Regions from separate parts of the Caballeronia sp. LZ029 genome, predicted to be linked through region 3. Evidence: predicted binding sites of a transcription regulator. Region 3 holds the regulator's gene; each other region holds the start of a gene.
The links. The regulator LexA, encoded in region 3, represses DNA repair genes until DNA is damaged. The targets are predictions, from matches to a motif close to ACTGTATNNNNATACAGT.
Positions count from the first base shown of each region.

Region 1 (9,677 bases), on a different contig from region 3:
TGCCCGGCGTGATGATGCGCACGCGCACGCCGCGCTTCGCCGCCTCGACGATCGCGTTGATGGTCAGCTTGTCCGGCACGAAGTACGCGCTCGACAAGTGGATGGAGCGCGTGGCGGCGGTGATCGCCATGAGATACATCAACTGCATGTCGTCGCTGCCGCCCGAGGGCGAGCTGCTGAACATATGGGCGCAGCCTTCGCCCACGGCTTCGATGTGCGGAAAGTAGGTCGGCCCGTGCAGCACGTTGCCCGTCACCTTGATCCAGTTGTCCATGAAGACCGCCTGCATCTGCCCGACCGTGGGGCCTTCGACGCGAAAATGCGTGTCGCGCCAGTGCTTCTCGTCCTGCGCGTGCCCGGTCCATTCCTCCGCGATGCCCACGCCGCCCGTGAATCCGATGTGCCCGTCGATCACGAGCAGCTTGCGGTGAGTCCGGTCGTTCATGCGCCCGAGCCCCGTCCAGTGCGGCTTGTGATACTGGATGACCTCCGCGCCCGCGTCGCGCAGCATCTTCAGATAGCGCTTGTCCATTTTCGACGAACCGACCCAGTCGAGCAGCACGTGCACCGCGATGCCCGCGCGCGCCTTGTCGGACAGCGCTCGCGCGAAGTCCTCGCCGATCGCGCCCGACCAGTAGATGAAGGTCTCGAAGGTGATGGTTTCGCGCGCCCCGCGGATGCCTTCGAGCATCGACGGGAAGATCGCGTCGCCGTTCACGAGCACCTCGAAGCGGTTGCCGCCGATGACGGGCGGCCCGAGCAGCAGGCCCATCGAACGGATGAATTGCGGATCGTCGCTCGTGTAGAGCCGTTCGATCTTGTGCTCGATCTTTTTCTCGCCGCTCGTCAGATTCGCGATCACCAGCACGACGACGAGCGTCACTACAACGGTCAGGATAATCAGGGCAATCGTCGGCATGCGTGGGCCTCGCAAAGCGAACATTCGTCCGGAATCATAGTGCAAGCAGGTTCCGGACCGCGCATGTTTCGACTTCGCTGCGCTTCGATCAACTCTTCGCCGGCATCCAGCCCTGTTCCTGGCCGAGCTTGGCGATCTGCTTGGCGATGGTGTCGCCGAGACGCTTCTCGTCGGACGACACGCCCGCGTGCTTCGTCTCCGACACGGCATGCAGCCCGCCCGACACCGCCAGCGAACTCGCGACATGCCCCGCCGCCGCGCCGACGCCCGCCATTTCCGCGACGCCGGGCGCGTGGCCGCTGTCGGCTTTCGCGTCGAACTGTTCGAGCAGTTGCGGCGCGCCATGCGCCGGCTTGAAGACGAGCTGCACGGTCGCGCCGACCTTGCTTTCGCCCGCGCCCAGGCCGATCACCATGCGGCGGCGGCGATTGCCCGCGTCGATCGTGTTGATGCTGCCTTCGACGACCAGCACGTTCTGGTCTTGCGGCGGCGGCACGTCGGCGCGGATCGCGCGCAGACCCATCGACTGGAGCTTCGCGACGATCTCGTTCGCGACTTCCTCGCGCGCCGCGACGGCGTCCTGCGCCTGCTTCTGCGCCTGCGAGTCACCGGACATCGCGGAGCCGATCTTCGAGATCAGGCCGTGGTTGTCGAGCTTGACCTCGCTCGCATCGCTCGCGAAGGTGTAGACGTAGATGTTGTCGGGACGCACGGCGGGCGCGGCCGCGACGGTCTGCACATATTGGCCGCCGTACTGGTTGTATTGGCCCGATGCCTGCGCGGGATTGCTCGCGCAGCCGGCGAGCAGCGCCGTGCCGACGACCAAGCCTGCCAGCGCCGCGCCGCGCGCTTTCTTGAAGACCGCGTTGAGCGACGAGAATTTGATCGAGCTGGACATGTTGCGCCTCCGTGCCGGCCGCGCCGGCGATTAATGTGTGGATTCGTGGATGCGTGACACGGCTCTCGGTTCTCGCTGCTGCTTTCGTTCTCGATCACGCAGACGCAACTATGGGCGATGGCCGCGACGGAGGCTATCGAGCATTTATGTCGCGGGGTTTCACGCGCTGCTGACGCCCGTGGGACAAGGCTTACGCGGATTCTGGAACCCAGCGGATCGATCGGATTGACGCTCACTATCCAGGCGTGTTGTGACCGGCTTCGTTGCGCCTCGATTCGAACCAGCGGCCGAAGCTGCCTTCGAATTTCATGCTGCCCTGATGGCTCAGACTGGAACGCGTAATCCTCGGACAGATAGAAGCCCGTGCATGATCAGACTTTCGAAGTTGTTGAACCCCACATAGATAGGCTTCGGCTTGACATGCGCGTTCATGACGCTTACCGGGAGAAGATCGATTACGCGCAGTATAGTTTTTTTATTCTGCTATCCTAACTAGAAAGCTCCTAAGTGCAGTTTATATCTTCAATGATGCGCACGGTTGCTGCAAACCGCGCCGCTTATGGTTACCATCCTCGGAACCCGTCGCGCAGGCGCGTCGACGCAATCCGCAAACTCGTTCGAAGGAGCACAGATGGATCTCAAGATCGCCAACAGGCTCGCGCTGGTATCCGGATCGACCAAAGGCATCGGTCATGCGATCGCCGTGGCGCTGGCGCGCGAAGGCGCGCGCGTGATCGTCAACGGCCGTTCGCAGGCCTCCGTCGATGCCGCGCTCGCGAAGCTGCGCGAACTCGTGCCGAACGCGCAGGCCGAAGGCTTCGCCGGCGACGTCTCGGACGCCGCGCAGGTCGCGGAACTCGTGAAGCGCTTTCCGCAGGTCGATATTCTCGTCAACAACATGGGCATCTTCGATCCGAAACCGTTCGAGGAAATCGCCGACGAGGAATGGCTGCGCTTCTTCAACGCCAACGTGATGTCGGGCGTGCGGCTCGCGCGCGCGTATCTGCCGAAGATGAAGGAGCAGAACTGGGGCCGCGTCGTGTTCATCAGCAGCGAAAGCGGCATCCAGATTCCCGTCGAGATGATTCACTACGGCATGACGAAATCGGCGCAAATTTCGATCGCGCGCGGCCTCGCGGAAACCTGCGAGGGCACGGGCGTCACGGTCAATTCGGTGCTGCCGGGGCCGACGAGTTCCGAAGGCGTCACCGATTTCGTCGAAAAGCTCTCGGGCGGCAAGAGCTTTCACGACTTCGAGACGCAGTTCTTCGAGGAAGCGCGTCCGACGTCGATTCTCAAGCGCTTCATCACGCCCGAGGAAATCGCGAACATGGTGGCGTATGTGTGCTCGGAACTGTCATCGGCGACGAACGGCGCGGCGTTGCGCGCGGACGGCGGCGTGATTCGCGCGGCGTTCTGAGCTTATCGGCGGCTGAGTTCGCGCGCCTTTTCAAGCGCCTCGACGATGGCCGCGACGGTTCGTTCGCGCGCGGCTTCGTCGTTCTGCCGCAGCGCATACGAAGGGTGATACGTCGCGACGACCCATTTGTCCCGATACGGCACGACGCGCCCGATATGCGCCGATAACGTCGCGCGTCGTCCGAAGAGCGCCGCCAATGCGGTCGCGCCGAGCGTGACGATCACGCGCGCGCCGACCTCGTGCAACTCCTGTTCGAGCCAGTACGAGCACGCTTCGACTTCCTGTTGCGCGGGCGTCTTGTGCAGACGCCGCTTGCCGCGCGGCTCCCACTTGAAATGCTTCACCGCGTTGGTCAGATAGACCTGCTCGCGCGGCATGCCGGCACGCTGCATCGCGTCGTGAAGCAGTTGCCCCGCCGGGCCGACGAACGGCTCGCCCTTCAAATCCTCCTGATCGCCGGGCTGTTCGCCGAGCAGCATGATGCGCGCATCGGACGGACCAGCGCCGCGCACCGCCTGCGTCGCGTTGCGCCACAGATCGCAGCGGCGGCAGGTGTCGAGCGACGTGGGCGCGTCGCGTTCCGGCTGTGCGTCCTGCGCCTGCACCTGCACCGCCCTGCCGCCGAGCGCGCCGACGCTTTGCGCCTGCGCGACGCGTCGTGCGCCGCCGCGCGCATCGCTCACGAGTTTCGGAATGAGCGCGCCTTCCGGCAGCCCTTTCCAGAAACGCACCGGCATATGCTGTTCGAGCGCGGATTCGTTCAGGCGCGCGGGGTTGAAAATACTGCCGTAGTAGGTCATCCAGAGCGCTTCGGCGGCGTCGGGCGTATCGACCGCATGTTCCGATGCCAGCGCGCGGCGGCGTTCCAGTTGCAGACGCTCGCCATCGAACATGGCGGCACCGTCGGGTGTTGCGATCAGCCAGGTCGAGCGTCCCATGCGCGCCGCGAAATGCTCCGCGCCCCAGGCGAGCACGTCGTGCCCGGGCTCGTACCACGCGACATATTCGGGCGCGCCGAGCGACGCCTCGCGCTGCCGGAAGCGCACGTACGCGATCATGTCGTGCTGCGCGCGGCGCACCGCCTTCGCCATCTTGTAGAGGCGCGCGCCGTCTTCATCGGCGGGCGATGCAACCGCGCGGTCGCCCTGCGCCCAACGCCAGAGAACGCGATAGAGAAAGCTCCAGCGATGCGCGTCGCGGAAATGCGCGGCGTCCTTCAAGAGCGACGCGAGCTCACGTGAGACGCGAATTTGCGGCGCGTCCGCCGCGTTTGCCCCGCTTACCGGTTGCGCCGGTTCGCTGAACAGCGCCGGTTCCCCTTGCGGTGTGCGCCAGTCGATCGATTCGGGCGTGAGTCCTCGCGCGAGCACATCGAGGGCAGCGGCGCGCCAGGCGTCGAAATCGTCGTCGATGATGAGGACGTGCATCAGATCAGCGAAAGCTGCACGGGCTCTGTGGCGAGCGCGCGCCGGAGATTGTCAGAGGGCGCCTCGGCGAGCGGCGGCCGGTAATCCGCCGTGACAACGAAAGGCTTCACCTTGTCCATGGCGCAGCGCAACTTCACGAGATCCTGATAGCGCACACGCCGGGCGCGCCGCAACTCGACGATACGCTTAGCGTTACGCATGCCGATGCCCGGCACGCGCGCGATCATGCGCGCGGGCGCGGTGTTCAGATCGACCGGAAAGCGGTCGCGATGCGCAAGCGCCCAACCGAGCTTCGGATCGATATCGAGCGGCAGATTGCCAGCCTCGGCGAGCAGTTCGGCGGCCGCGAACCCATAACCGCGCATCAGAAAGTCGGCCTGATACAGCCGATGCTCGCGCAAAAGCGGCGGCGCTTTCGACGGCACGCCCGACGGGCTGTCGGGAATCGGACTGAACGCCGAGTAATAGACGCGCTTCAACTGATATGAGCCGTACAGCGTTTCCGCGGTGCCGAGGATCGTGCGATCGTCGGTGTCGTCGGCGCCGACGATCATCTGCGTGCTTTGTCCTGCCGGCGCGAAACGCGGCGCACGCGGCTCCGCTTCCGACTCCTCGCGCGCGACGCGGATATTGCCCATCGCCAGCTTGATCGTGCGACCGCTCTTTTCGGGCGCGAGACGCTCGAGGCTGATTTCCGTCGGCAACTCGATATTCACGCTCAGGCGGTCGGCGTAACGTCCCGCTTGCGCGATGAGACCGGGGTCGGCATCGGGAATCGTCTTCAGATGGATATAGCCGCGAAAATGATGCTTCTCGCGCAAAATCTTCGCGACTAGACCGAGCTGCTCCATCGTGTAGTTCGATGAACGAATTACACCGGAACTGAGAAAAAGTCCGTCGATGTAATTGCGGCGATAAAAGTCCAGCGTGAGGCTGACGACTTCGTCCGGTGTGAAGCGCGCGCGCGGCACATTGCTGGAACGGCGGTTGATGCAGTAACGGCAGTCGTAGAGACAAAAGTTCGTCAGCAGAATCTTGAGCAGCGAGACGCAGCGGCCATCCGGCGTGAAGCTGTGGCAGATCCCTGAGCCGGTGCTGGCGCCCAGGCCGTCGATGCCGCGCGACTCGCGTTTCGGCGCGCCGCCGCTCGCGCATGACGCATCGTACTTAGCAGCGTCGGCGAGGATTTCGAGCTTTTCGTAGAGATCCATCTTGAATATGATACTGTATGTATATACAGTATCTCACGAGAGGTAAGGAGTCAAACGCAAATATGCTTGCGCACGCTTCGCGCCTGCCCGCGAGTCATTTTCCCGGAGCCCCTTTATGCGATTCGACTACAAGACGTTCCATATCGATTGCACCGCGCATCACGACCAGGACGGCAGCTACTACGCCCACGCGAAGATCACACATCTGCCGGACGAACACACGGCGCATGTGGAAGTTTTCGAATCCGGCGAACTGGATTCCTTTGCGAGCGAATCGGACGCTATCCACTGCGCGCGGGCGTGGGCCATCGAATGGTGTGACGAGGCGCTCGCTTAGTCATCGCGTGTCTTCCCTCGGCATGGTCTGACGCATCGCCGCCGCATGCGCTTGCGCGCGGCACGGCGATTGCGCTACTCAAACGGTGACGCCGCAGCATTTTGCGAGGCGGCGCACATCGAGACCATCGATCAACGGGAGGACACCATGAAAAACGCGAAGAGAACTCTGCTTGTGTCGGCAATGATGCTGGGCTTGTCGGGCGCAGCGTTCGCGCAGGGCGGCGGTGCCGGTGGCGGTACGGCCGGCGGCAACGGCGCTGGCCAGGGCGGGACCGGCATGAGCACGCCGAACGCAAACGGTGTGACGGGCACGACGTCGGGCGCTTCAGGCGCGAGCACAATGGACTCGTCGCATAGCAACAAGATGCACAAGAACAAGAAGAGCAGTATGGATTCGGGTGCGTCGAGTGGCGGCGCCGGCAAGTCGAACTAAACGTATCGAAGCGTTAATGCTTAAGCGCGCTCGGGCCTCTTCGTGAGCCCGAGCGCGTTTTTCCTTCCACTCGGCGGCACTCCCCACCAAAGTATCCCTACGAGATAGGGATTTCTCCTGCTCCCGCATCGCCGTAACTTAAGCCCTGAGCGCTATCCATTGCGCCGATGCGTCTTCTATCGCCGCGTCGGGCGAAGCATGTTTCGGCGAGTTAGCCATTGCGCTCGATCCCATCCATCGATAAAGCTGCAAGAAGTCCGAGAATCGTGTTTCCCGGCTGCTTGTGCATTCGTTTCAAGGAGCTGGAGCATGAAGGCAAAAGTCAATCCAAAACTCTTCGCGATGATGGCCGCGTGCGCGATCGTCGCCAATGTCGGGACGGCACACGCTCAGGGTATGCCCTCCGACGCGCAGCAACTCGTTCAGACGATGCGTCCGATGTACATGTCGCAAGCCACGCCCGAGCAAGACCAGACCGCCGCAATGCGAGCCGCCCAGACTGATGACGCCGCGTACGGCGGCATGGCCGCGGGCGCGAACGCATCCGCGAGCGGTCGCGCTCAGAGCGGCTGCCGCGACGCGGCCCGCTGCGACATCTTCTTCGGTCAGTAAGCGGACATCGTCCTACCCGACGCGAGTCGTCCACGCGAACGACGCGGTGACCGACTCGCCCGGTTTCAGCACCGCGCCGCCCTTCATCGCGTGGTCGGTATCGAGGTTCACCCAATCCGCCACGTTGCTCACCGGCTCGACGCAGAGCAAATCGGGATGCGACGCCGGCGCGTACACCACCATGTGATCGAACGGCGTCTCGGCGTCGAGCGTGATCGCGCGCCCTTCGTCCGGCCACGCGATCGTCGCCGTGCGCGCCCAGCCGGCGAAGTTGTTGTCGAGATCGAATGCATCGGCGGACATGCCTTCTTTCGACGCCATCGCATCGACGCACGGATGCGCTCCCGCATAGGTCGGCAGCAGATCGGGCGTGCTATGCCACATCGCCGCGACGCGTGCGTGAACGCGTGTGTTTCGCGTCCTTGGATAGTATGGATGATGTCCCATGCCGAAGGGCATCGGCCGATCGGACAGGTTGCGCGCGGAGATCGTGACCGTTAGCGTGTGGGCATCGAGCGCGAATTGCTGCGTCGCTTCATAGGCAAACGGCCAGTGATGCGCCGCTGCGCGCGACGGTTCGTGCAAAAGATGCAGGCACGCGCGCGACTCCGACACCTCGCCCACGCGCCACGGCAAGCGCCATGCGTTGCCGTGAAGCGCATGCGCAAAGGCATTGCCATCGCCGGACAGATCGACGAGCGCATCGTCGAACCGAAAGCGCGCATCGCGAATGCGGTTGCAATACGGCAGCAGCGGAAAGCTCGCCATGCCGAGCGGATCGCGGGCGGCGAGCGCGGCGGGCGTCGCGGGACGCAGCCAGTCGATCGAACGGCCATCGCGTGTTTCGTCGAAGGCCGCGATCGAGCCGCCCACATGCGGCGCGAGCAGCACGCGCCGTGCGCCGTAACGCAGCTCGACGAGCGTGTCGGACAGTGCGGCGCTCAATATGCGAACTGCCGGTAACTTTCGTCGAAGGTGCGCGCCGTCTTCTCGACCAGCGGATTGAAGCGCAGCAGACGCCGCGCGCGCGCCGGCAGTTCGGCGAACACGTCGCGCGGCACGTCGATATGCACTTCAGGCCGGAAGTACCACGCGCGGCTGTAGCCGATCACCACCATCGGACGCGGCTCGCCGCTCAGATTCGGCGTGCCCCGATGCAGCCCGCGCACATCGCGAATCATCACGTCGCCGACTTTCATCGGCACCTGCTCGGCAGCGAAGCGCCCTGCCTCCAGACCGGCGAGCGCGTCGTCCCGCGACATGCGATGCGTGCCGCGCGTCGTTTCGAGCGGACCGTTGCGCTCATCGACATCGACGAGCGGGAAATTCACCGCAAGCTGAAATGAAGGCGTCTCGGGCGCGTCGTCGAAAAGTGCCGGCGTATCGCGATGCCAGTCCTGGTATTCGGAGCCGGCCACGGGCGTATCGGTGGCGAGTTGACACATCACCGGATCGCGCCCGGCCACGCGCTCGACGATCCCGACGATGTCTTCATCGCAAAAGATCGACGGGTCCGCAAACGCGCCTTCGAACGGCAGCGTGACGTAGTAGCGGCCCGGTCCGCGATTACCGCTCGTCGATGCTTCGCGCGCGGCTTCGATATGCGGATGCAAGAGCGGCGCGAAGGCATCGTTCCAGGCTTCGAGCGCGGCACGTGGGAAATGGTCGCGCAACAGCACGAAGCCGTCTCGTTCGAACGCTTCGGCGAACGCGTCTCGCGTGCTCTCGTCGTATTTGCCCATGCGCCCTCTCCTCGTTGCGAGTGCGAGGACAGAATCGCACGCGTGTAATCCGTTCGTCAATATTATTAGTAATAACCGGTGAAAACCCTGATTCGAAATGACCAATAAACTCGTGCTTTCCGCGGCATTCATCACTAATATTAGTGGCAAGTTCCTCCGGCCCGCGCGACACGATTCGCGGAAGCTTCAGACGCCGCACGCGGCACGCACAATGAAAAAATCCACGCAACGCCGCCCGACGATGACCGACATCGCGAAGCTCACCGGAGTCTCGCAATCGACGGTCTCGCTCGTGCTGAACAACGCAAGCGGCGCGAAGTTTTCCGACACTACGCGCGACAAGGTGCTGCGCGCCGCGCAGGAGCTCGGCTATCGCATGACGCAGCGCGAACCGGTCGCCGCACTGGAGAGTCAGGGCGAACGCAACCTGATCGTCTATCTCGCCGACGAAATTTCGACGAGCCCGCATCCGGTCGTCAGCATCGACGGCGCGCGCGATGCCGCGTTCGCCAACGGGCGCATGCTCGCGGTCTATTCGACGCACGGCAACGCGGAGATCGAGGCGCGCGTGCTCGACGCGACGCTCGGCAATCCGAACGTGCTCGGCGTGATCTACGCGACGGTCTATACGCGCCGGGTGACCTTGCCCGCGCTCCTGGCCAGGGTTCCGACCGTG
Region 1 covers NZ_JARUXO010000003.1:131,754-141,430, reverse strand. The annotation lists gene cls (cardiolipin synthase) at 1-919, opposite strand, end outside; gene QCE73_RS20000 (DUF4410 domain-containing protein) at 1,008-1,817, opposite strand; gene QCE73_RS19995 (SDR family NAD(P)-dependent oxidoreductase) at 2,449-3,237, shown strand; gene QCE73_RS19990 (UdgX family uracil-DNA binding protein) at 3,240-4,664, opposite strand; gene QCE73_RS19985 (putative DNA modification/repair radical SAM protein) at 4,664-5,875, opposite strand; gene QCE73_RS19980 (hypothetical protein) at 5,991-6,212, shown strand; gene QCE73_RS19975 (hypothetical protein) at 6,282-6,647, shown strand; gene QCE73_RS19970 (hypothetical protein) at 6,957-7,259, shown strand; gene QCE73_RS19965 (aldose 1-epimerase) at 7,272-8,204, opposite strand; gene QCE73_RS19960 (phytanoyl-CoA dioxygenase family protein) at 8,201-9,001, opposite strand; gene QCE73_RS19955 (LacI family DNA-binding transcriptional regulator) at 9,213-9,677, shown strand, end outside.
Region 1: the regulator LexA is predicted to act here: its motif matches at 5,888-5,905, upstream of QCE73_RS19985 (putative DNA modification/repair radical SAM protein).

Region 2 (9,677 bases), on a different contig from region 3:
CGACAGTCATGGAAGTTTTCGGCGAAGTTCGGGACTCGCTATGTCATCAATGTCTCGAAACGCTGACGCGACTTTCTCGATGTCGCTGGCACTTACGCCGCATTCCTCGAAGTGCTGTCGCCAGTCGCGAACCACGTTCCACGCCTCAGCGATGTACTCGCATGCGAGTTCTTCAGAGAGCCAAAACTTTTCGTGCCACGAAATAGCGTTGTCAAGCGTTGCCGCTCTCCCGTGTTCGCCAACTTGAAGGTGGAGAAATCGCTCGAACGCAAAACTTGGCCGCGGTACGACGTCGAAGCAAGGACTCAACTGCCAAGTTTGAAACGCGTTGTTGTACACGTAGCCGGTGTTTCGAAGATGGCTGTCGTCGTTGGTAACGAAAATGTCGACGAGCATCCTCTTGTAGAGTTGCGCTGCATCATCCGTTCCGACAACCGTGCGACTTTGCTCAAGTCCAGCGGTCGCGATGTCAGCATACGAAGCGTGACGCGCCTCGAACTCCGAGAATGCCGCCATGCTCAGGGCGCTGATGTAGAACGCCCGTTGTTCAACCCGTCCGTCACCCGGTCCGCCTGAATATTGCTCTGGACCCGAGGTATGCGATTTCCGATGACCCGGAGGCGACCAGAAGCGGTCAAATCGCCGCGACAAAAAGACCCGGCGGTTACCTGTCGAGACTGTTTTCAGTTCGGGCACGCGAACACCGGTCCTTGCGGCAAGCGTTAGCGTCGCTAGCTCAACGCTCGGGACATCGAACGAGTCACTCTTCGTCGGAAACTTCGACACCCACAGCACGCCGTGCTCGTCGCGAAACGAGGCTTTCGGCCGAGCTCCGCCGAGCCCGGCGCCTTGTGTAAAGACTACCTCTAACGCAGCAGGCAGCGGACGTTCATCGTCAATCAAGGACGCTGCGTCTGCGAGTTGTTCAAGGTCGGACGGACTCGTCGACTTCGTACGGTTCCGTAGTTGCCTCGAATCGGAAGTCGAGCGCTCCCGCTCGGTGCGGTCCTGCGTTCAGCAGGTACTGCGCTTCCGCGAGGCCATTTAATGGTGCACCAAGCTTGCGCTCAATCACGCGGCGGCCGAAAGCATCGGGCGTTGAGTCGCGAAATGCACCGAAGAGCGGCAGCTGGTTCGCGGGCGCTCTTGGCTTGCTCGGCTTGAGCGACTTCCCGGAGAACGACAAGCTCACTGGGTCCAGTTCAACTCGATTCGTGAGGGCGAGATATTCCTCGTCGTAGTCGAACATCGACGGCATCTGTCCGGTTGCCTGCGCAGTCATAATAAGCATACCGCACCGAGTCCAACGGCCATCAAGATGGGCCAGAAACGATATGTTGCTGGTAACAGACATACGTTTCAACCGAAAGTCGATTTGAGCTTGTCCGCAAGCTTGATACGTACCGCGGGTTCGCTAATACCGAGCATCTCATCTGTTGCAACCAGACGGTCAATGCACCACGTGGGCCAGCCTTCTATCTCGTCATCAATCGCCAGCCACCGTTCTGGCTTTCGGCGAAGTACGTCGGACCAGATTTGGATACCTCGAGACTCCGCTGTGAATGCTTCACGGTCCATACGACTATGAAACGTAGCACCGACGACTCGCCTACGAAGGCCCGGCGGCAGATGACCTGAGACACGGGCGATGCTTCCTCGATACGTGGTAACCCAGGACGTACTAAGTACGATTCTGACCATGGGGTATTCGGACAGCATCTTGTCGAGCAGCGGAGCATGTTCAAATAAATGATGTCCCGGGCAGTTGAATAGGTACGGACCAATGCCGCGCTTGGTGTAGACCGCACCAGGATGTAACGTCGAATCGAAATCGACGTACAAGACATTTCCTCCGCGATGTCTTGGCGGAGGAACTTCGAACGTGGGCCCGGGAAGTCCTGTCAGCATGTCGCCATCCACAGCAGCGTCTTCATTGCGCGGCCGCCCAAGGATTCGTTGACTCGCTTCGCGCACGGAGCAGAATGCGATGAATCAACATCATCACATCGTCGGAAGCCTCCAAGGGTATGCGCCGGACGCTTTGTTGAGAGCCGTCCTCGAAGTGCAACGTCGCATACGCGTGACTGTTATCGACCCGTGCGTCAACTCGAGCGAATGGAACGACTCTGCCAATCGAGCGAAGTGAGACGAACATGGTTACAGAGTCATGCGGGAACTCCGGCGCAGCGTATTTCTCGACGCAGATTTCAAGGAGCTTTACGACTTCGTCAAGTGTTTCGAACTGGGGCGCACCAAACGCATAGACTCGACCTTCCACCATGCAAAGGCATTCCGATGTATCAGTAACTGCAGGGACATTGCCGTCGAAGATTTCGAGCGTGATAGACGGCAAGGCTTCAGTGTCCGCATCGAGGTCTCTATGCACCTCGTCGTCTGCGACGAAAGTTCGTTCGGTTGCGACGGGCTCACTTGTAACACTCGTGACCACGATGTCCTCCTTGCTGCGCTAGCTATCAAGCTTTCTTTGCAGCCAAGCGTTTCAGATATTCGAAGGCGACCTTCGCGACAGATACAATGTCCTCCGCTCCGCAACGCAACGTCTCATTCACGTCTGTCGTATCGCCAAGAGGCCAAGCAGCGAATATTCTCCATCCGCCGTCTACACGATGGACGCAAACCCTTCCCTCGAAGACGGTGCCCGATTCACCCTCAAACGACTTCTCGATGAAAGCGGTAAAAACATTGACTTGTGGATACGGCGCAAAAGGATATTCGAAGCCGAATTCGGTCAGCGTCGCTCCTGCACGACGCCAGAGTGGCATGCGTGGGTCCAGCTCTGCGGCTACGCGGTAGAGCGGCTCTGCCTCAAGGAGTGCCTCTTCGTGCTGTCCCTCGAAAAATTTGACCACAGTTCTCATGGACTCTTGGGCCCGCACCATCGCGGAATTACGAACTCGTCTGTAGTCTTTAATATAATCGAGCATTTCTATTGGACGGCGGCCACCTAAGTGGCCCCATTCTGTAAGCAAGAAGTCCAGCCTAGAAGACGCGTCTACAGGCTGAACCAATCGGGAGACGGACTGAAGGCGTTCAGCGTTGATTCGCGGATTTGCGAAAATGCTCGGATAGTACGAGACTCCATCAACGCAGATGTCAAAAATGCTGCCTTGCGCTACTAGGCCGTCGAGCTGCTCGGCTGTGATGGACAGCAGGCGAAGAAGCAACTCGCGCGAAATGAGCGTGCCGTCTTCGAGCATGCCTCGCCGACTGCGCAGCACTTCATCCTCAATGCACTCTTCGTTCAGCTCGCGAACGTCAGGCGCGAAATCGCCCTCGAACATATAGTCCAAATTCGCGTCGCGCCCGGCAAGAAGTACAACCGTCTCCGCAACCGACCTGTCGTATTGCTCATCGTAATTGGAAGTGACGCCAAAGTGGGACGGAGCATGAAGCGATTGGGAAAGACCGTCGTCACGAAAACGAACCTCGCAGCGCCAATCGACCTGCGGCTCAACACGTCGCAGTTCTTCCGCTTCAGATATGTCGGCGCATCCCGATATCAGTAGCACCTCAGCGTCAGGGTCAAGCGTGCTGAGCTTTGCAATCAAACTGGAGACCTTCACGGACCCGCTCCCCTATGGTCATCTACCTAGCCGTTTCTGATTCGGACGTGTCTATCAGGCACGCGAACTGGAAGTTCTCGTTCTCAAGTCTCAGTTTCGTGATGTCCGCAAGCATGAAGCGATTGCTCGCATAGCCGGCAGGATTGGTCACAACTCGGCACTTGCCGATTCTGTAATCAAAGCTGTCGTGCACGTGCCCGTGGAACCAAAAATTCGCTTGTGCAACGAGCTCGGATAGGTCGTTGACGAACGCTGCGTTTAAAAGGTCAGCCTCCGGACCAAGAAACCCTCTGCTTGGGCCTTTGTATCTTGGATGCGCTGACAGCGGGTGCACACCGTGGTGCGTCACAACGACAGTGAGTCCGTCGTAGAATGTGGCGAGTTGGTCCGAGAGCCACGCATACGACTCGCGATGTTCGTACAATGCATCCGCTGGGAGAAATCGCTCGCCAGCCCCATATCGAATCTTCCGGTGGTCATTCAAGAATCGCTGCGCCTGCTGCATGGCGCTCGCCCGGAGGTCCACGCCGTACAGCCGATAATCGGTCCACAGCGTGCAGCCGAGAAATCGCACACCGCCGAAATCAGCTACGTCCCGTTCCAAGAAGCGTACAGATGTACCGTCGGCCCGCTCACGCAACTGAGCAAGCGTGGTCGCAAAGTCGCGGCTGTAGAACTCGTGATTTCCGGCGATGAGTATCACCGGCACGGGCCAGTCTGCGAACAGCTCGATGGCGTCGGCTCCCGACGCTATGTCTCCTGCGAGCACGAGCACGTCCGCTCCGTGAGCCGGCCTGATAAGCGTCTCCCCAGGAAATGGCGACGCGAGAAACTCAAGATGTAGGTCGGAGGCAAGTTGAATCTGCATCGTCCAGTTGCCGCAATCGTCTACCGGAGGAGACTGTTGTCTTTCGTGCTAAGAGCAACGCGACATCTCGCCATCCGGGTAAATCGCGAGAAGTGCCACTTCCCGTCTGCCGGCCCGCTTTGCGCCACAAAACGCGTAAGCGCATCGCCTAGCGATACGTCAACTCGACGCGCCAGAACTCAGACAATTACCTGCGCTGGGGTCCGAATTGCGTCGCATAATCGCTGCGTCGAGAGGGCCAGCATCGTTACCAGAGCGCAAAGCACTAATCGAACCTTAGGTATGAGGACAAATCGACGTTCCTGTTTTATTCCGGCCGAAATCTCTATATACGCCATCTTAGTCGCATATATGACACTATGCAAATGCTTAACAGAATGGGGTACTTGGGCCAGTTCGAGGACCAGGCACGAAGCCACCAGGTCATTTCTTTTTCGCGGTGGGCCGCGTTGCTGTCTTAGACGCTGCGCTCGAATCAATGTCTCGAACGCATTCCAAAAGACTGTGGTGACAAGAATGCGGAGGAGAATTGAGGTCGGCTGGTGCCGATGCAGTCGAGACGATTTGGTCGGCTCGGGTTATTTCACTACGGTCATGTCGATGCGGGCTTCAGCCCGACCTAAAGCTTTCATGCACTGTAGATAGAACGCAAAACTAAAGCTTCCGCGGGAAAGCTTGCTTGCGATGGACCTCTCGGTTTCTGCCACACCGATTTGCGCTAACAAACCTGCCAGATGACGGTAGCTAATGTCTTGCCGAACAAGTTCGGCGCGGAGCACGGCTCTAGCCGTTTGGTACCAGTCAGTCATGCGCCAAGTTTGTAAGTATAAAGCTGGATTATTCCGCGCCGCAGACAGGTCGCGTTTTAAATCGCACATTCGCGATTTTTTAGTTATAAATGCGCGCAGCCACTGTTACCGTGTCATCCACCCATCCCGGCTCCCCGAGGCTAACCGCCCCGTCATGCTAACGCGGTGAGCCCGGGCGAATTAACGAACATTTCACAATGTGGAAAAAAAGGTTGCTCTCTATTTCGTTACAATAGCCGGCCTCCGGGCAATAATGTGAGTCATTCTCACATTTATGCTCCACGCGGACCCCGCTGGTCGGTCGGTTTCGAGGGCTCTTCAAAATTATGGGATGCGGATTACAGAATTATGGGGAAGAGTTGCAGACTGCGGGCGATGGTCTTCACGCGCGGATCGTTCGATACGAGGTAATACGGAAAATTGCCGAGCGACGCGACGCCCTTCACGTTCTGCCGTCCGTGCGTGCGATCCCAGATCGTCAGCAAGGGACCGACGCCCGCCGCCGCGATATCGACCGAGCCGGACAGGAGCGCGTCGTTCACGCTCGATCCGCCCGACAGCTTCGCCCAGTCGACCTTGATATCGAGACCTTCCTTCTTGCCTTCCTGCTCGATAAACTTCTGATCGCGCGCGACATTGAGCAGCAGATACACGACGCCGAATTGCTCGGCGATGCGCAACGTACCTTCGGCATGAACGCTCGCCGACGTGATGCCGAGCGACACCGCGAGCGCGGCAACGAAGGCGCGCAGCGCGCCCTTCCCTGATCGAGAATGCATCGAAAACCCCGTAAATCAAGCGATATTGTGTTTAGAAAGGCGCGTCGCCTTCGATGGTCGTGCGATACAGCTTGCGGCGCTGATCGTCCGGCGTGCCTGCCGCGAGATGCATGACCGAGCGGTTATCCCAGAACACCATGTCGCGCTCGCGCCATTGATGGCGGTAGATGAACTCGGGCTGCGTGCTGTGCGCGAAGAGTTCCGCGAGCAGGGCGCGGCTTTCGTCTTCGGGCAAGCCGATCACGCGCGTGGTGAAATGCTCGCTGACGAAGAGCGCGCGGCGTCCGGTTTCCGGATGCGTGCGCACGATCGGATGCGTGACCGGCTTGACGTGCGCGATCTGCTCCGCCGAAAGATTGGGCCGCCACGGGCTGCGTTGTTGCAGCTCGGCGTATTTGGCGAGATACGTGTGCTCGGCCGCGCGGCCCTCGATCGCATCGCGCAGATGCGCGGGCAGCGCATCCCACGCGAGATGCTGATTCGCGAAGAGCGTGTCGCCGCCGAGCGCGGGCAATTCCTGCGCGTGGAGGAGCGACCCGAGACTGGGCTTCTCTTTGTACGAGAGATCCGAATGCCAGAAATGGCCTGCATCGCCGAGGCCGATCGGCTTGCCGTTCTCGACGATGTTCGACACGATCAGCACTTCCGGATGCCCCGCGAGCCCGAACTGATGCAACACGTGGATCTGCAACGGGCCGAAGCGCTTGCTGAACGCGACCTGCTCGTCGGGCGTGATGCGCTGATCGCGAAACACGAGCACGTGATGATCCAGATGCGCACGGTGGATGCGCGCGAAATCGGCATTCGAGAGTGGCTTCGACAGATCGAGTCCGATCACTTCGGCGCCGAGCGGCGCGTCGAATTGGCGAATCTCGATGGATTGATCGGCGGCTTCGCCGGATGCGGCAAGTGAAGCGGGAGCAGTCTGAATCGTCACGGTCGAATCGATAACCTCGGGGAAGCTATCAATCTAACGCGCGGCGATTCAGCCGGCAACGAAGGATGCGAGCTTTCGTTATGCGCCGGTGCGATAAGGGTTTGTCAGAATCGATACGACACGCCGATCTGCTCAGTCGCCGCCCGCGTCGAACGGCAATTCGACCTGCACCGGCTCGACAAACCCGCTTTCATCGCGCCCGGCGAGCGCACTGACGCGCACGCCAAGCAGCCTGATCCGGCGATCGAGCACGATGCGCTTCAAGCATTCGGTCGCGGCCCGGCGAATCTCGACGGGATCGGCGATTGCGACAGGCACGGTCAGATCGCGCGTCACGGTGCGGAAATCGTCGAAGCGCAGCTTGATGCCCACCGTGCGCCCGACATAGCCCTTGCGCAGCAAATCTTCGGCGACACGCGTGCACAGACCCGTGAACTCCGCCGAGAGCGTCGCGCGATCCTGCTTCGGATGAAAGTCGCGCTCGAAGGTGGTTTCGCGGCTCATCGACTTGGGCGTCGAACTCACGACGACGGGCCGCTCGTCCTGGCCTTGCGCGATGCGCGCGAGCCACGCGGCATACGTGCCGCCGAAGTGCGTTTGCAGGAATCCGGGATCGGCGGCGGCGATATCGCCCACGGTCACGATGCCGAGCGCCGCGAGCTTTTCGCTCGCCTTCGGGCCGATGCCGTTCACCTTGCGCGCGGCGAGCGGCCAGATGCGCGTCGGCAGGTCGTCCATCGTGAGGATGGTGAGGCCGTCCGGCTTGTCGAGCTCGGAGCCGATCTTCGCGAGCAGCTTGTTCGGCGCGATGCAGATCGAGCACGTAAGTCCGGTCGCGTCGTGCACGGCGTCCTTCATCCGCTGGCCGATATCGGCCGGCTCACCGGGGAGATCGCTGACGTCGATATAAATCTCGTCGATGCCGCGATTCTCGATCTGCGTCGTGAATGTCGCGACGGCCGCCTTGAACAGCCGCGAGTAATGGCGATAGGACTCGAAATCGGTCGGCAGGAGGATCGCGTCGGGCGCGAGTTGCGCGGCCTTCATCATGCCCATCGCGGAAAAGACGCCGAACTTGCGCGCCTCGTAAGTGGACGTGGTCACGACGCCGCGCCCCGCGTAGTCGCGCAGACGCCTGAAGCGGCGCGAGCCGTCGGCCAGCGTTTCGGGCGTGGCGCTGCGGCCGCCGCCGACCACGACCGGCATGCCGCGCAGTTCCGGATAGCGCAGGAGTTCGACCGATGCGAAGAACGCATCCATGTCGAGATGCGCGATGCGGCGCGGTGCGGGTGCGTTTGCGGGAGACGGCGTGTCCATCGCGGCGATCAGAGTGTCGCCGCGCGACGAGACGCGCTCAAAGCGAAATCGACAGGAACGAACGCACCGAACATGCTGAGGCAGTGCCGCCAGGCAATAAAAATGGCTTACTGTACATCCATACAGTAATTCGCGCTAGAGCCTGCCGGTGCGTGCGATTGCCGGCTCATTCCGGCGTGCGCTTTTCCGCCAGTGCGCGGCGGCAATCGTCGAACACCTGTCGCACGACATCCGATTGATAGTTGAGGTCTTCACTGTCGAGGATTTCCTCGACGGCTTCGCGCGCCCAGTCCGCTTCGAGCATCGCGCAATGCTGCGTGGCGATTTCGCGTGCGATGGCGGCGAGCTTCGCGACCGTGAGCCAGTCGGCGAGCCGCTGATGCCGGTCGAGCCATTTGTGCGCGGCCTGCACGTGAAACGAGGCCGCCGGCCAGTCGCCGTTCAGGTAATACGCGCCGAGACTGCCGCACGTGAGCCAGCAGAGCAACTCGACGCGGTCGCGGGCACTGAGGATACGAGACACATCGTTCATGGCGGCCTTCACGAGAGACGATCGACGAACGCGAATCACGCACGGCGTCTCGCATGGAAACCCGCACGTCACCCCTATAAAAGCACGATAGCACGGGATGGTGCGGCGCGGCAGTGCCTGCCCGCAGTGCGATCCGATGCACGGTGCGTTGGCGAACGCTTCGTCATGCGAAGAGCGGATTCGCGCATGAGAAGGCGCTCGGCTGCGCTCTCATTCTTCTCTAATTCGCCGGGCATAACCTGCTTTGCGTCGGCCCCACTCTTACCGGCCTTCTCTCAACGACGGGAGCACATCATGTTTGAACGTCTTTCGCAGTCCATCGACAATCTCTTCTCCCTGCGCACGACGGACGATCTCCGCGACGCCTATCTCGCGTCGTCGAACGATCTCGCCGATCTCGAACGCCGCATGCGCCAGGTCGAAACGCAGGATCACGACTACAGCATGTACTTCTGCGGCGCGCTCGGGCGGCATCACGATCAGCCATGAGCCGCGCCGCCCATGCAATGTGCGCTACTTGGCTTCCTCACGGCCCGCCTGCCCGAGCATCACGGTCCAGCCGAGGCCCCGCACGTTGCGGATCACGCCCGCGCCGAATTTCTTGCGCACCGAATGGATCAGCACGTCGACCGCGTTGCTCTCCACTTCCTTGCCCCAGCCGTAGAGGCGGTCTTCCAGTTGATCGCGCGAGAAGATCGTGCCCGGGCGTTCGAGCAACGCGTGCATCAGCGCGAATTCACGTGCGGAGAGCACGCCCGAAGTCTCGCCGCAGGTGAGCGTGCGTTGATCGAGATTGAGGCAGATGGAATCGTCGCCGAGGCGCGAAACCGCGTAGCCCGCCTTGCGCCGCA
Region 2 covers NZ_JARUXO010000004.1:138,901-148,577, reverse strand. The annotation lists gene QCE73_RS26675 (DUF6088 family protein) at 1-10, opposite strand, end outside; gene QCE73_RS26670 (HipA domain-containing protein) at 7-903, opposite strand; gene QCE73_RS26665 (HipA N-terminal domain-containing protein) at 926-1,249, opposite strand; gene QCE73_RS26660 (HAD domain-containing protein) at 1,360-1,842, opposite strand; gene QCE73_RS26655 (hypothetical protein) at 1,931-2,449, opposite strand; gene QCE73_RS26650 (hypothetical protein) at 2,475-3,584, opposite strand; gene QCE73_RS26645 (metallophosphoesterase) at 3,607-4,452, opposite strand; gene QCE73_RS26640 (DUF6471 domain-containing protein) at 5,031-5,261, opposite strand; partial or broken gene QCE73_RS26635 (ABC transporter substrate-binding protein) at 5,633-6,040, opposite strand; gene QCE73_RS26630 (TauD/TfdA dioxygenase family protein) at 6,072-6,971, opposite strand; gene dinB (DNA polymerase IV) at 7,110-8,294, opposite strand; gene QCE73_RS26620 (hypothetical protein) at 8,461-8,826, opposite strand; gene QCE73_RS26615 (DUF3563 family protein) at 9,121-9,315, shown strand; gene QCE73_RS26610 (response regulator transcription factor) at 9,340-9,677, opposite strand, start outside.
Region 2: the regulator LexA is predicted to act here: its motif matches at 8,404-8,421, upstream of dinB (DNA polymerase IV).

Region 3 (9,677 bases):
GCAGTTCCTTGCGCACCTTGGCGTCGAGCGCGCCGAACGGCTCGTCGAGCAGCAGCACTTTCGGCTCGACGGCGAGCGCGCGAGCGAGCGCGATGCGCTGCCGCTGTCCGCCCGACAGTTCGGACGGGAAACGCTCCGCGAGCCAGTCGAGCTGCACGAGTTTCAGCAGTTCATGCACCTTCTCGCGGATCACGGCTTCGCTCGGACGCTCGCGGCGCGGCTTCACACGCAGGCCGAACGCGACGTTCTCGAACACCGTCATGTGCCTGAAGAGCGCGTAATGCTGGAACACGAAGCCGACCTGCCGCTCGCGCGCGCCGACTGCCGCGACGTCCTCGCCATGCAGCACGACTTGTCCCGCATCGGCGAATTCGAGGCCCGCGATGACGCGCAAAAGCGTGGTCTTGCCGCAGCCCGAAGGCCCGAGCAGCGCGACCAGTTCGCCCGCCGGAAAATCGAGCGTGACGTTGTCGAGCGCGGTGAAATCGCCGAAGCGTTTTTGCAGATTGCGAACGTTGATGCTCATGATGTTGTCGGCCTCTTCAATTCTGTGCGGGTGTCCGGGTTTCGCCGATGGCTTGCGACATGCGCCGCTCCGCGAGGAGCTTGAGCGCGAGCGTCACGAGCGCGAGCAGCGCAAGCAGCGACGCCACCGCGAACGCGGCCGAGAAGTTGTATTCGTTGTAGAGAATTTCGACGTGCAGCGGCATCGTGTCGGTCTGGCCGCGAATATGCCCCGACACCACCGATACCGCGCCGAACTCGCCCATCGCGCGCGCGTTGCAGAGAATCACGCCGTAGAGCAGGCCCCACTTCACGTTGGGCAGCGTCACGCGCCTGAAGATCTGCCAGCCCGATGCGCCGAGCACGTGCGCCGCTTCCTCTTCGTCGTTTCCCTGCGCCTGCATCAGCGGAATCAGCTCGCGCGCGACGAACGGAAACGTCACGAAGATCGTCGCGAGCACGATGCCCGGCACGGCGAAGATGATCTGCACGTCGTGCGCGGCGAGCCACGGACCGAACCAGCCTTGCGCGCCGAAAATCAGCACGTAGATGAGACCGGAGATCACCGGCGAAACCGAAAACGGCAGATCGATGAGCGTGGTCAGGAGCGCCTTGCCGCGAAAGTCGAACTTCGCGATCGCCCACGAAGCGGCCAGCCCGAACACGACGTTCAGCGGCACGGCGATCGCCGCGGTGATCAGCGTGAGCTTGATCGCGGACCACGCATCGGGATCCTTCAGCGACTCGAAGTAATAGTCGATGCCCTTCGCGAACGCCTGCACGAACACCGCGACGAGCGGCACGACGAGAAAGAGCGCGAGAAACACGAGCGCGATGCCCGTCAGCAGCCAGCGCACGGCGCGCGGTTCGGTGACGGGATTGAGGCTGCTCGCGCGCACGCGTGCGGCGGCGTGCACCGGAAGCGCTTTGCTATCGGGCGTGCTCATGCCTGACCTCCGCCCGGATGTCCGACATGCAGCGAAGGCCCGGCGGCGACGGCAGGCGCCGCACCCGTCTTGCTCGTGCGCCGCTGGAGAAACCATTGCAGCGTGTTGATGAGGAGCAGCATCAGGAACGACACGCACAGCATCACGACGGCAAGCGCGGTCGCGCCGGCGTAGTCGTACTGTTCCAGCTTCGTGATGATGAGCAGCGATGTGATCTCGGATTTCATCGGCACATTGCCCGCGATGAAAATCACCGAGCCGTACTCGCCGAGCGCGCGCGCAAACGCGAGCGCGAAACCGGTCAGGAGCGCGGGAAACACCGAAGGCAGCACGACGCGGCGGAACGTGAGCCAGCGCGTCGCGCCGAGGCACGCGGCGGCCTCTTCCTGCTCGCGCTCGAACTCTTCGAGCACCGGCTGCACCGTGCGCACGACGAACGGCAAGCCGATGAACGTCAGCGCGACGAGCACGCCGAGCGGCGTGAACGCCACCTTGATGCCGAACGGCGCGAGATATTGCCCGATCCAGCCGTTGCCGGCATAGACCGCGGCGAGCGAGATGCCCGCGACGGAGGTCGGCAGCGCGAACGGCAAATCGACGATCGCATCGACGATGCGCTTGAACGGAAACGTGTAGCGCACGAGCACCCACGCGACGAGAAAGCCGAACACCGCGTTGATGAGCGCGCCGCCGAGCGCCGCGCTGAACGTGAGCCGATAAGACGCGAGCACGCGCGGCGACGTAACCGCGCGCAGGAACTGCGCCCAGTCGAGCGTCGCGGTCTTCGCGAAGGTGGCGGCAAGCGGAATCAGCACCACGAGGCTTAAGTACGCCACCGTGATGCCGAGCGTCAGGCCGAACCCGGGAAGCGCGCTCGGCTTCTTGAATGTGAGGGTCGTCATCCTTGATTGATCCTTGTCTTGCGCCGGGGTTGGGCGCGTCGCTGCTTCGGGGCGCGCGGCGTCATTGACGCGCCGCGTCGCCCGCTCTTTCGCTTACTGCGGTTGATAGATCGAATCGAACACGCCGCCGTCCGCGAAATGCGTCTTCTGCGCTTTCGTCCAGCCGCCGAACGTATCGTCAATGGTGTAGAGCTTCAGCTTCGGAAACTGCTTCGTGAGTTCAGCAGGCACCTTGTCCGAACGCGGCCGATAAAAATTGCGCGCAGCGATCTGCTGTCCTTCGTCGCTGTACAGATACTTGAGATAGGCATCGGCGAGCTTGCGCGTACCGTGCTTGTCAACGACCTTGTCGACCACCGCGACCGGCGGCTCCGCGAGAATGCTCACCGACGGCACCACGATCTCGAACTTGTCCGTGCCGAACTCTTTCACCGAGAGGAACGCCTCGTTCTCCCATGCGATCAGCACATCGCCCTGGCCGCGCTGCACAAAGCTCGTCGTGGCGCCGCGCGCGCCGGAATCGAGCACGCCGGCGTTCTTGTAGAGCTTCGTCACGAAGTCCTTGGCGGTCTGGTCGTTGCCGCCCGGCTTGTGCTGCGCATACGCCCACGCCGCGAGATAGTTCCAGCGCGCGCCCCCCGAAGTCTTCGGATTCGGCGTGACGATCGACACGCCGGGCTTGGCCAGATCGTCCCAGTCCTTGATGTGCTTCGGATTGCCCTTGCGCACGAGAAACACGATCGTCGATGTGTACGGCGACGCGTTGTCCGGCAGACGCTTCTGCCAGTCCGCGTTGACGAGTCCTTTGGACGCGAGCGCATCGATGTCGTAGGCGAGCGCGAGCGTCACGACATCGGCCTGCAGACCGTCGAGCACCGCGCGCGCCTGTCCGCCCGAGCCGCCGTGCGACTGCTTGAAGGTGACCGTTTCGCCCGTGTCGGCCTTCCACTTCTTCGCGAACGCCTGATTGAAGTCCTGATACAGCTCGCGGGTCGGGTCGTAGGAGACGTTCAGAAACGACGTTTGCGCGAACGCCGACGCAGCCAGCCCGACGCCCGCCGCCGTCAGCGCCGCCGCCGCAAGCACGCGCCGCGCGCCTTTGCCCAATCCCAGTTTGATGCTTTGCATTCCCCGTTCTCCGTCTTATCGAATTGACGGAATCAGTCTATCGAGGCGTCTATATGATTAGAAATAATCGTTATTCACTTTTTTATACGTAAAACTGCTAAGAAGCATATTCCTGGACGGAAGAAGCGACGGCGGCGGCGAACCGCCTCCTCGGCTGCGGCGGGCGGGCGAACTTAAAGTAAAGCTTGAAAAGCGCAAAATACTGTATAAAAATACAGCTAACTGTCCATCCATACAGTGCACCCAGGGGCCAGAGCCTGTGACCAAGACATCAAAACTTACCGCGCGCCAGCAGCAGGTCTTCGAACTGATCCAGCGCGCGATCGACCGCACGGGCTTTCCGCCGACGCGCGCCGAGATCGCGGCGGAACTCGGCTTCAGCTCGGCGAATTCGGCCGAGGAGCACTTGCGGGCGCTGGCGCGCAAGGGCGTGATCGAACTGGCGGCGGGCTCGTCGCGCGGCATCCGGCTGCTCGGCGACGCCTCGCGCATCGATCGCTCGGAAGAACTGCCGCATCAGTTCACGCTGCCGCATCAGAGCATCATGCAACTGTCGCTGCCGCTCGTCGGGCGCGTCGCGGCAGGTAGCCCGATCCTCGCGCAGGAACACATCTCGCAGCATTACGCTTGCGATCCCGCGCTCTTCTCCAGCAAGCCGGACTATCTGCTGAAAGTGCGCGGCCTGTCGATGCGCGACGCCGGCATTCTCGACGGCGACCTGCTCGCCGTGCAGAAGCGCACCGAGGCGAAGGACGGGCAGATCGTCGTCGCGCGTCTGGGCGACGACGTCACGGTCAAACGCTGGAAACGCCGTCCGGACGGGGTCGAGCTGATCGCCGAGAATCCGGACTACGAGAACATTTTCGTGCGCTCCGGCAGCGGCGATTTCGCGCTGGAAGGCATCGCGGTTGGCCTGATTCGTTCTGGCGAGTTCTGAAGTCTCCGCCCGGCAAGGGCGGGAGGCGAAAACCGCGGGCAAATCGTTCGCTCACGTTCAGAAAGAGATAAGAATGGGACAAGAAATGTCCCATTGACATCGCAAGATAGCCTCACCAACCGCTTTAACGCTCAGTCGAGGCGGCTCAAACACAACAAGCATGACGGCCGCCGTGCGCGGTGCGCCGCGGTGCGTCCTATCGTCTGGAGAGTCATCATGGAACGTTTTGCCCGTCTGCTGCCCTTCCGTCAATTTGGCCGCCTGCGCCATCTGCGCACGCTGATCGCATGCGGCACGCCGCACGCCGAAACCGCCCCCGACCTCTTCGACGACATGCCCGCGCTGCCGTCCCGCCAGCCTGCTTTCGCACGCGTGTCGTTGAGCAGCACGGTGCACGCGGAGCCGGAACAGCGCGCGCCGGTGCGCGTGTATCGCGGGCAATCGCGCGTGATTCTGGTGGGCAAGATCGACGAAGTGTCGCGCATGATCGACCGGTGCATCGCGGAGGAAGACGCGGGGCTCGCCGGCGGCATCCTCGCTTGAATCGGGGCGGAACGTGAATTCACGGGATTTATCGCGCGCCGGCGTGGTCAATCCCGGATTCACGTTTTGCAAAGAGGCTTCGTCGTCGCATGTCCCGCACTACCCGCTCTGTCGCTACCGCGTTCGTCGTCCTGATTCTCGTCGCGGCGCTCGCTTTTATTTACGCGTCACCTTATATCGCGCTGAATCGAGTGAAACGCGCGGCCGATGCGCGCGACGCGCAGACCGTCAACCAGTACGTGGATTTTCCCGCGCTGCGCGCGAGCCTCAAGGAACAGGTCGGCGCGCTGCTCACGCGCCGCGTCGATATTCAAAAGAGCGGCAATCCGCTCGCAATCATCGGGGCGATGATCGGCGCGGCGCTCGTCGGTCCTCTCGTCGATTCATATGCGACACCGGACGGCGTCGCGGCGATTCTCAACGGCATTCCGCCGCGCGGCGATCCGGGCGAGCAACCGCCGCAGGCCGGAAACGGTTCACCGGCAACGCCGTCGAACGCGCCGGCCTCGGGCGTCACGGCCGCGCAGCAGGCGCCCAAGGAACCGCCGCAGACCACCGCCGGTTATCGAAGCCTGAACACGTTCGTCGTCACGTATCAGCACGGCGCCGGCGATGCGCGTTACTCGGCGATCTTTCACCGCTACGGCCTCGTGTCATGGAAGCTCGTCGCGGTCGATCTCAACGGCTGACGATCAGGCGCCGGCTTTCAGGCGCCGGCTTCGGCCTTGACAGGCTTGGCCGCGTAGGCCGCTTCGTCTTCCGCCTCCGCCGATTCACCCGCCTGACACACGGCCACGAGAATGCTGCACTTCACGCGGTCGAGCAAGGGCGTGTTGCCCGCGCCCATCCACCAGCGCGCGAGACCGTTGCGGCAGCGATGCCCGACCACGACGAGATCGACCTGAAGGCTTTCGGCAAGCGCGGCGATCTCGTCGATCGGATGCCCGAACGCGAAGTGTCCCTGCGCCTGAAGACCGCGTTCGCGCAGCCATTCGACACCTTCCTGCAGAATGTCGCGCGCGGCCTCTTCGAAGCGTCCGCAGGCCATATCGGTTAGCAGTCCGGCGCTCTGCGCGATGCTCGAGCGCATGTCCACCACCGCGAGGACGTGCGTTTCGGCATTCAGATCCAGCGCGAGATTCGCGCCTTGCCGCAATGCCTTGCGACCTTCTCTGGAGCCGTCATAGCAGAGCAGGATTTTTCGGTAGCTTTCCATCATGACCTCCCTGGCCAACATTTACCCGCGGCGTTGCTTCATCATCGTGCGTCGCCCTTTGGGTGACAACGCTGGAAAACGCTTACCGACGCGAACATGCTAGCTCGCACCGTGCCAGAACTCCGAACACGCCGACGGACAAGCCTCTGGCACTTTCGGCCGGAACCGGTTCGGCGCCCGTCGCACAGGTTTGACACGCGCTCGCCGCACGCGGTTGCACGCCAGGCATCGCCTTGGTGCAATGGATTACACTAGCCCGCTGGATTTCCCCTACGCGATTTTTCCTGCGTCACGAATGCATGACTGATCAAACATCACGCGAGTCCGATGAAAGCGGCGCGCCCGCCATCGAGTTCAGCGAAGTAAGGAAGCACTACGGTGAGCGCACCGTGGTCGATGGTCTGTCGTTCGATGTGCGACCCGGCGAATGCTTCGGACTGCTCGGCCCGAACGGCGCGGGCAAGACGACGACGCTCAAGATGCTGCTCGGCATCACCTCGCCCGATAGCGGTGCGATCCGTCTAGTCGGCGAGCCGGTGCCCGCGCGCGCCCGTTTCGCGCGCGAACGCGTGGGCGTCGTGCCGCAATTCGACAATCTCGATCCCGATTTCACAGTGCGCGAAAACCTGACTGTGTTCGGCCGCTACTTCGGTCTCACCGGCGCGCGCATGGATGCGCTCGTGCCTTCGCTGCTGGAGTTCGCGCGCCTGGAGAGCAAGGCCGATGCGCGCGTCGGCGAACTGTCGGGCGGCATGAAGCGGCGTCTCACGCTCGCGCGCGCGCTCGTCAACGATCCCGATGTCCTCGTGATGGACGAACCCACCACCGGACTCGATCCGCAAGCGCGGCATATGATCTGGGAGCGCCTGCGTTCGCTTCTCGCGCGCGGCAAGACCATCCTTCTGACGACGCATTTCATGGAAGAAGCCGAACGTCTGTGTGATCGTCTCTGTGTGATCGAGGAAGGCCGCAAGATTGCCGAGGGACGGCCGCGCGATCTCATCGAATCGGTGATCGGCTCGGATGTGATCGAGATCTACGGGCCCGATCCGCAGGCGCTCGCGGCGGAGCTCGAGCCGTTCGTCTCGCGCATGGAAGTGAGCGGCGAAACGCTCTTTTGCTATGTCGACGATCCGCAGCCCGTGCATGCGCGCGTGAAAGGCCGCGCGGACGTGCGCTATCTGCATCGTCCGGCGAATCTCGAAGATGTTTTCCTGCGTCTCACGGGACGTGAGATGGTGGACTGAATCAATGGATACGCTCGAACAATCCCGCATCGGACGAAAACGCCAGTCGAAGCACGCGGAGAATTTCACGCCGCTATCCAGCGCGCTGCCCGCCAACGCAACGCACTGGATGTCGGTGTGGCGGCGCAACTATCTCGTCTGGAAGAAGCTCGCGATCGCCTCGATGATCGGCAATCTCGCCGACCCGATGATCTATCTCTTCGGTCTGGGGCTGGGTCTCGGGCTGATGGTCGGGCATGTCGACGGCGTGTCGTATATCGCGTTTCTCGCGGCGGGCACGGCGGCATCGAGCGTGATGATGTCCGCGAGTTTCGAGGCGATGTACTCGGGCTTCTCGCGCATGCACGTGCAGCGCACATGGGAAGCGATCATGCATACGCCGCTCACGCTCGGCGACATCGTGCTCGGCGAGATCGTATGGTCCGCGAGCAAGTCGGTGCTGTCGGGCGTCGCGATCATGATCGTCGCGGGCGCGCTCGGCTATGCCAGTTTTCCGTCGATGCTGATCGCGCTGCCCGTCATCGTGCTGACGGGACTCGCGTTCGCCAGCACGGCGATGGTCATCACCGCGCTCGCGCCGAGCTACGATTTCTTCATGTTCTATCAGACGCTCGCGCTTACGCCGATGCTGCTGCTCTCCGGCGTGTTCTTTCCGATCGCGCAACTGCCCGCGATCGCCCGGCACGTCACGCAGGTTCTGCCGCTCTTCCATGCGGTCGAGCTGATCCGTCCGGCGATGCTCGGCCGCCCGTTCGACGGCGCCGCGCTCCATGTGCTGGTGCTTACCGCCTATGCGGTCGTGCCGTTTTTCCTGTGCGCGTGGCTGTTCCGGCGACGCATGATGAAATGAAAAACGGCGATGGACCGCTGAAGTCCATCGCCGTGCTCACATCGTCGAAGAAAAAACGCTACTTCACGGGAAACTCGTGATGGCCGCCGAAGCCGAAGCGCATCGCGGAAAGCATGCGCTCGGGGAACGATTCGGCATCGCGCGAGCGGAAGCGCGTATAAAGCGCCGCCGACAACACCTGCGCAGGCACCGCTTCCTCGATCGCCGCCTCGATGGTCCAGCGCCCTTCGCCGCTGTCCGCGACTTCCGTCGAGAAACGTTCGAGCGTTCCGTCGCTGGCGAGCGCGCCCGCGGTGAGATCGAGCAGCCACGACGACACCACGCTGCCGCGCCGCCAGACTTCGGCGATATCCGCGAGATCGAGCGTGTAGCGTTCGCCTTCAGCGAGATCCTTCGACTCCTTGTGCCTGAGAATGTGAAAGCCCTCGGCATACGCCTGCATCAGGCCATACTCGATGCCGTTGTGCACCATCTTCACGAAGTGCCCCGAGCCGACCGGCCCGCAGTGCATATAGCCATTCTCGACGCGCGCATCGCGTCCTTCGCGGCCGGGCGTCTGCGGAATGTCGCCGCGTCCGGGCGCGAGCGTCGCGAGAATCGGATCGATCCGCCGCACGATCGCGTCGTCGCCGCCGATCATCATGCAGTAGCCGCGCTCCAGTCCCCAGATGCCGCCCGACGTGCCCACATCGACGTAATGGATGCCCTTCTCGCGCAACTGCGCGGCGCGGCGGATATCGTCCTTGTAGAAGCTGTTGCCGCCGTCGATGATCACGTCATCCGCGCCGAGGATCTTGTGCAGATCGTCGAGCGTGTCTTCGGTGATCTTTCCCGCGGGCAGCATCAGCCAGACGACGCGCGGCGCACTCAGCTTCGCGACGAGATCGCCGAGATCCTTCGCGCCCGTCGCGCCTTCGCTCGCGAGCGCTTCGGTCGCTTGCGGATTGTGATCGTACGCGACGCACGTATGCCCGGCGCGCATCAGCCGCCGCCCGATGTTGCCGCCCATGCGCCCCAGTCCCACGATGCCGATCTGCATGATGATTCACTCCTTGCCGTTGGATTTCACGCGTTCGATCTGCTTCTTCGCGGCGTCGTAGACCGCTTCCGGCGTGAAGCCGAATTTCGTCTTCAGCGCTTTCAAGGGCGCCGATGCGCCGAACGTGTGCATCACGATCTGCGATCCCAGGCGGCCGACATAGCGATCCCAGCCGAGCGTCGCGGCCTGCTCGACGCAGACGCGCGCATTCACGTCCGGCGGCAGCACCGAGTCCTTGTACGCCTGATCCTGCTTCTCGAAGATGTCCCACGACGGCATCGACACGACGCGCGCCGCGATGCCTTCGCCCTTCAGCTTCTCGTAGGCTTCGACGCACAACGAGACTTCGCTGCCCGTCGCGAGC
Region 3 covers NZ_JARUXO010000001.1:1,345,692-1,355,368, reverse strand. The annotation lists gene QCE73_RS06500 (sulfate ABC transporter ATP-binding protein) at 1-526, opposite strand, end outside; gene cysW (sulfate ABC transporter permease subunit CysW) at 543-1,451, opposite strand; gene cysT (sulfate ABC transporter permease subunit CysT) at 1,448-2,353, opposite strand; gene QCE73_RS06485 (sulfate ABC transporter substrate-binding protein) at 2,447-3,481, opposite strand; gene lexA (transcriptional repressor LexA) at 3,741-4,418, shown strand; gene QCE73_RS06475 (hypothetical protein) at 4,635-4,961, shown strand; gene QCE73_RS06470 (DUF2939 domain-containing protein) at 5,051-5,650, shown strand; gene QCE73_RS06465 (universal stress protein) at 5,668-6,177, opposite strand; gene nodI (nodulation factor ABC transporter ATP-binding protein NodI) at 6,477-7,424, shown strand; gene QCE73_RS06455 (ABC transporter permease) at 7,429-8,274, shown strand; gene gnd (phosphogluconate dehydrogenase (NAD(+)-dependent, decarboxylating)) at 8,333-9,313, opposite strand; gene tkt (transketolase) at 9,320-9,677, opposite strand, start outside.